Regions from separate parts of the Neobacillus niacini genome, predicted to be linked through region 3. Evidence: riboswitches for the same ligand, from Rfam matches in the RefSeq annotation. Region 3 holds a riboswitch; each other region holds the start of a gene.
The links. Region 3 has a riboswitch for thiamine pyrophosphate ahead of tenA (thiaminase II). Riboswitches for the same ligand answer to the same signal wherever they lie in the genome.
Positions count from the first base shown of each region.

Region 1: linked by a shared signal. The riboswitch ahead of thiM (hydroxyethylthiazole kinase) and the one ahead of tenA (thiaminase II) in region 3 are both predicted to bind thiamine pyrophosphate.
Region 2: linked by a shared signal. The riboswitch ahead of ACN6MT_RS08930 (YkoF family thiamine/hydroxymethylpyrimidine-binding protein) and the one ahead of tenA (thiaminase II) in region 3 are both predicted to bind thiamine pyrophosphate.

Region 1 is NZ_CP183883.1:3,838,723-3,840,993, forward strand. It holds gene thiD (bifunctional hydroxymethylpyrimidine kinase/phosphomethylpyrimidine kinase) at 1-327, opposite strand, end outside; gene thiM (hydroxyethylthiazole kinase) at 340-1,146, opposite strand; TPP riboswitch at 1,255-1,366, opposite strand; gene ACN6MT_RS18995 (HAD-IA family hydrolase) at 1,521-2,096, shown strand; gene ACN6MT_RS19000 (universal stress protein) at 2,139-2,271, opposite strand, start outside.
Region 2 is NZ_CP183883.1:1,909,088-1,911,358, forward strand. It holds gene ACN6MT_RS08925 (molybdopterin-containing oxidoreductase family protein) at 1-764, opposite strand, end outside; TPP riboswitch at 1,099-1,198, shown strand; gene ACN6MT_RS08930 (YkoF family thiamine/hydroxymethylpyrimidine-binding protein) at 1,285-1,884, shown strand; gene ACN6MT_RS08935 (ECF transporter S component) at 1,885-2,271, shown strand, end outside.
Region 3 is NZ_CP183883.1:938,606-940,876, reverse strand. It holds gene tenA (thiaminase II) at 251-937, opposite strand; TPP riboswitch at 1,051-1,154, opposite strand; gene hprK (HPr(Ser) kinase/phosphatase) at 1,234-2,169, opposite strand.

The DNA of each region.
Region 1 (2,271 bases), 2.9 Mb from region 3:
CTTAGCAATCATAACGGGGTCAACCACGACATTTTGCCAGTTGTAGTATTCAATTTTTTCAGAAACAGCTTTGATGATCTCTGCATTAAATAACATGCCTGTTTTAATGGCATTTGCTCCCATATCTTCGCCAATTGACTGTATTTGTTTGCTGACTGCTTCAGCCGTCATGGGAAATACTGCTTGAACCCCAAGTGTATTTTGAGCGGTAACAGCTGTCAGAGCTGACATCCCAAACACCTCTAACTCTTGAAAGGTCTTTAAATCAGCCTGAATTCCTGCACCGCCGCCGCTATCAGAACCAGCTATCGTTAATGCTTTTTTCATGATGTCCACTCCTTATACTTGTTTAAAAGTCGCTAATTGATCAAAATCCTCAGAAGAAACGAGTGACAGTTGATTTAAAAATTCCACTTGGAAACTGCCAGGTCCCCAGTGACCTGTCTTAACAAACGCTTTTTCGGCTGCCATTCCATAAAAGGTTAACGCGGACAATCCAGCAAGGAGCAGGTCCTTTTCGACTCCCGCAAAGGCACCGATCACAGAGGTTAACAGACAGCCTGTTCCAGTCACTTTTGTTAACAGAGGGTGACCATTTGAAACCAAATACGTCGTCTCTCCATCTGTCAGTACATCATCTTTTCCCGTAATCACAACAATGGTATTCAACTTTCGTGCCGCAGTTACAGCTAATTCAACATTGTTCCCCTGCTGTGCACCCGCATCAACGCCCTTGATTTCCCATTTTTCCCCTAGCACATTGGCGACTTCGGCAGCATTTCCTCGGATTATCGATATTTTCACTTCATCCAAAATTTTTTGTGCCATTTCGGTGCGGAAAAAAGTAGCACCTGCACCAACGGGGTCGAAGATGACCGGAATGCCTAGCTCATTTGCTGATTTTCCCGCTAAGATCATCGAGCCGACCACTTCCCGGTTTAATGTCCCGATGTTAAGGACCAGGGCACGCGATATCCGAACCATGTCGGCTACCTCTTCTTTTGCATAAGCCATCACGGGTGAAGCCCCTAGCGCTAAAAGACCATTTGCCGTGAAATTGGTGACAACTACATTGGTAATATTATGTACGAGCGGGTTTTCTTCTCTTACCCTTTCTAAAACAGAGCTTAGTTCGTTATGATTCATTACTGCACCTCCACTTTTTTCCTTTAACCATGAACCTATTAGTCTTTTAAACATAAAAAAGCCAGATCCATTATAATTGGACCTGGCTTAATAGTTAGAGAAAAAGGTAATTTCACTTGGCTACTTTCCTACGCTGGTATCATCCAGATCAGGTCCAAAGGGTTAAAAAACGTAACGTTTTTCTCTCAGCCCATGTATAAGGGCACCCCTAGTAGGTAAAATCTTATGTAATTATTTCCTATGATAGTCCTTAAATTTCGAGATGTAAAGCTTTTAATCTCACCAATATATTTACTGGTGTTATGGAAAAGATAATGATACAGTAATACTTTTCAGGTAATTTTACGATTTTTAGTGAATTGAGGGGACAAAACATGAACATATTATGGGACTTTGATGGAACACTTTTTGATACATATCCAGCACTGGTAGAGGGTTTTGTTGCTTTAAGTCAGCGTGACCTTGATCGGGATGAGGTGCTGCGTTGGCTGAAAGTCGATTCGAAAACGGCCTTTAAACATTTCGGGATTGATGAAGATCGACGTGCGGAATATAAAACGCTTGATATCCAATACTCAAAGGTCAGTAAGCCATTTGAACATTTAAAAGAAGTCTTAGCAGCTGTAGAAAACAATATTATTGTCACCCATCGTGACAGGGAATCTGCCAACTATCTTCTAGAAAAATTTGGTTTAACCAACTACTTTAAAGAGATTGTTTCTGTTGAAGAACAAGGTTTCAACAGGAAACCACATCCTTCTTCTTATGAATTTGTTTTGAAAAAATATGACATTGATTTTGTGGTTGGTGACCGTGAATTAGATTTACTTCCGGCTAGACAACTAGGAATTAAAACCGTTGCCTTTCAAAACCGCGACATCGAAGCTGATTTTCATTTAGACAGCTATGCTGAATTTATTCCTGTCGTTTTTGAAAATAAAAGCATGTAGAATCAGTCCTATTGGACTTTTTCTACATGCTTTTTCAACTAGTTATTTAACTATAAAAACGGGACAATGTGCTTTTTGCACGACATAGTGGCTGACGCTACCTAAGAATAGTTCCTTCAATCCACTTAATCCTCTGCTTCCCATAACAACAAGATCGGCGTCATTTTGTTTCACA
Region 2 (2,271 bases), 970 kb from region 3:
TCCTCATAGCCAACTGTATATTGGTGTAAGAAGGAGTCGTCTACGCTATTTTCAGCAAATAAAATATGCATGATTCCTAGTGCCAGTGCTGTATCAGTCCCTGGCAAAATCGGAATAAACCAATCTGCTAATCTTCCGGTCTGATTTTTATGGACGTCTATGACAATGATTTTAGCCCCATTTTGTTTGCGGGCTTTCTGTGCAAGCGCCACTTGGTGCATATTGGTACTAGCTGCGTTAATCCCCCAAAAAATAATGAGCTTGGAATGAATCGTATCTTCTGGGTCAATGCCGAAGCCGCCGCCCATCGTGTATCTATATCCAACAAAGCCGGCTGAGGAACAAATACTCCGGTCCAATTGTGATGCTCCTAAACGGTGAAAGAAACGTCGGTCCATCCCTTCGGCATTCAGATGTCCCATGTTCCCATAAAAGCTATAAGGGAGAATACTTTCTGGACCATCCGTTTCGATAATTGATTTCCACTTGGAGGTTATGGTAGCGATGGCTTCATCCCAGCTGATCCGTTCAAATTTACCTTCACCTTTAGCTCCAACCCTTTGCATAGGATATTCTAAGCGGTTCTCATCATAAAGCCGTTCCGCCATATGCCGAACCTTATTACAAATATTCCCCTTCGTCACAGGATGATCTGAATCGCCTTCCACTTTTACCACTTTTCCATCAACTTTATGTATCAGCAAACCGCATTGATCTGGACAATCTAACGGGCAAACCGATTTAAAAACCCCTTGTTTCTCCATATAGAGTCTCCTCCCCTGTGGTAACACCTTTGGGTGACAGGCACCATTTATACATCATTGTATATTTTTTTTCATGATATGACAGCTATGAAGGTGATGAAGTGCATAAAATTTTCTTTAATGTAAAAATGACTAATGGCATTTCTTTGTTAGTATGAGGTAAGTAGGTTCAAAAAGGGTTGTAATTAGTGTCCTCCTGAGGTGGACAGTGTCCACGAATGGTGACAGGCACCGAAAAGGCAACGAAAAGAGGCAAAGAAAGAGCAACGAAAGAACCCCCTTTACATATTGGAAAATTTATCATATTATTAGGGCAACGAAAAATTGCATACGGTTTTTGCACTAGGGGAGCTTTTTTGGCTGAGAGGACGTTTGTCCGACCCTTATGACCCGATCTAGATAATACTAGCGTGGGGAAGTGCAGGAGAAAATTATCGTTCGTTCAACATTGATATGATTCGACTGCATTCCCGTGGGATGCAGTTTTTTTGTTGCCAAAATATCAATGGGGGTATGTGAAATGTCTAATTTTTGTGGTATGAGTGAGATTACTGGAGCGCGATTTTCGATTTATCCGATGTCTGATAGGTTTGTAGATATTATTCTATCGGCATTAAAAGAAGTGGATACTTCAAAGGTTTGGATGGAAACGGACGATGTCAGCACATGTGTTAGGGGAAGATCGGAGCATGTATTTGATGTGGTGAAAGCTATTTTCCTAGAGTCGTCAAAAAACGGCGATCATGTTGTGCTGCAGGCAACGTTTTCAAATGGATGTCCGGGGGATTCGGCAGGTGATGCCTACCTATCAGAAAACGCTAATCGTTTAAATGAGGAAAAATCACAGAATATTAAACAAGAAGTGGCTGTTCAATTTGCTCTATACCCAATGGGGATTCCAACGTATATGAATGTCATCATGGATCAATGCAAACTGGCTCAAGACCAAGGAACGTTTACAAAAGGTGTTCACTATGCCTCAAGGCTTGATGGTGATGCAAACCAGGTTTTCGAAACATTAGAGGATGCCTTTCAAGGAGCACACGAAAGCGATTCTACACATATTGTCATGACGGTTGCTATGTCTGCCAACAGCCCATCGAAAAAGAGGGTGAAATAAATGCTGGCAAAATGGAAACTTCGTGAAGTCATAGTGTTATCCGTACTTGCTGTTGTTTTTGCTGTTGTCTATTTGTTGTTTCTCCAGCTCGGGAATGTCCTATTCGGCCTTTTTGGTTTAATTGGCTATGATATTATTTTTGGAATTTGGTTTATCGTTTCGATTATTGCGGCTTATATTATCCGTAAACCGGGGGCGGCTTTTCTATCCGAAACAGTCGCTGCTACAGTGGAAGTTATGCTTGGTAACGCCGTTGGCCCGCAATTGATCATCTCCGGTATGATTCAAGGTTTGGGTGCAGAAGCTGTCTTTGCCGCAACTAAATGGAAGAACTATTCCACTTGGGTTTTAATGGCAGCAGGGATGGGTTCATCAGTTTTTAGCTTT
Region 3 (2,271 bases):
ATTTTCTTAAAAGATTTTTTCTTGCATTCCTGTCAGTTTAATTTGATTAACCCTCCTTTTTGAAAACGCTTTTTTATTTGTTATGTCTTGTATTATAATCAGATATTATAAAAATTACAATAACCAATTTATTAAATATCTTTAAAAATTTTATTCATCACAAAAAAGACGCCTCCTTTAGAAGCGTCTTTTACCTATTAAACAAATTTTTATTGGAAGGAGGTAGTAGTTACCTCTTTTATTTTCTAATTTAGCCTTTCACAGCCTCCATTTTCACAGGCCATTCTTCAAGTTTATAAGCCATATCCCAAAACATATATTCAAGCTGACAGCTAATTAAGAAATGTTCCTTCATCTTTTCCTTTTCTCTCTCTGGTGCATTTTTTGCCCATTCATCTAGGCGGGCACAAAATTTAATCGTAATTGAATCCGTTATACTGCCATAAAAACGAATCCAATCATAAAAAGGATGAGAGCGATCGGGATCCACTTCCGTTAATAATTTCTTCCCAATCTCCCAGTATGTCCACGGACATGGCAATAACACAGCTAAAATTTCCCCTAATGTTCCTTCGTGTGCAACTGTAAGCATATGACGTATATATTGATGTGCTGATGGGGATAACGGATATCCATGTAATACCTCATAGGGAACACCAGCTACCTGACAAAAGTTATGATGTGGATGAATTTCACTGTTTAATATAAATGAAATCTGCTTATTAAACATTTCCATATCTTCACGATTCTCACACTTGGAAACCGCGATTCCATAGATTCGTATAAAGGAATTCAAATATTCAAAGTCCTGTTTAACATAATGAATTAATTGTTCGCTTTTTAAATCCCCCTTTGCAATCCCTTGGACGAACGGATGTTCAAAAATCGCATTAAAAATCGGATTTGCTTCTTTTCTCAATTCTGCTGAAAAACTCATCAAATTTCTCTCCCTTATTATTTATTAGAAGACACTAGAAGGGAGCGGCTGCATTTATAAACACGAAAAAGCCGCTCCAAAAATGGAGCGGCAGAATAGTTATGATAAATATTCATACACAGACTCCACTTTCCTACGCTAGTATGAACTAGATCAGGTTCAAAGGGTCCAAGATAACTCTTGTCTCAGCCATAAAATGGCTCCCCTAGTGGTCTTCCTATTAACTTAGTATTCAGTCTATATTCACTTTCTACTTAAGTCAAACTATTTTTACCGTTAAAAGACAAATCCAATAGTTAATCCCTGCCAGAATTCTTTATATCAGCCTCAACCCGGCTCATGAATTCTTCGACTGCGCTGTATCCTTGCTGCTTTAAGTACCAATTATTTGCAGCAGCCTCTATTAAACCAGCCACATCACGTCCAGGCTGCAGTTGGATTTCCATGCAAGGAATTTTAACACCCATATAGTCGGTATAATGATACTCCTGTTCTAAATCATTATATAAAGCGTCCTTTTCCCACTTCGTTAAGTGAATATCAAGGGATATCCGTGTTTCATCCTGGAAAGCCTTACGACCATATAAACGGACGACATTAAGCAGTCCTATACTACGCAGAGCCAAAAACTCTTTTGATTTTCCATCATGGGTACCCAAAATAGTTTGCGTACTCAGTTTCTTTAGGACCACGATATCATCCGATACCAGCCGGTGGCCACGGCGAATTAATGTGTGGGCCGTCTCACTTTTTCCGACCCCCGAATTACCGCGAAGTAAGATACCGATGCCTGATACATTCATACAAACTCCGTGAACAGATATCTCTGGTGCTAATTCCTTCACCAAGAACGCATCCAATTTAGGGATAAACTCTGAAGTTGTCTCAGGCTGTTTTGTCACTAACAAGGGAATACCCTGTTCTGTACAATGGTGAATTAGATAAGTAAGTCCTTCTTCACCAGCCGTTACGATAAAACATGGCGGATGGTAGTGAACAATATTGCCAATCCGAATTTTACGTTCCTCTCTGCTCAACTTATGTAAGTAGGTAATTTCCTTTTTCCCTAAAATTTGTACTTGTTCCGTCGGAAAAAAGTCAAAGTGGCCCACAAATTCCAAACCCGGACGATGCACCCGGGGCTGTGTAATGACCTTCTGCAGATGGTTTTCCCCAGCCAGTACTTTTAAAGAAAACCTTTGAACCAAGCTTTCTATTGTTACCTTTTTCAACCTATACTCACGTCCTATTAGCCTTTTATTCTAAAATTATACTTGAGTTCACTGGAAACGTCATCCATTTTAAAAATGACCTCATAAAGAGTAGAAATCTAC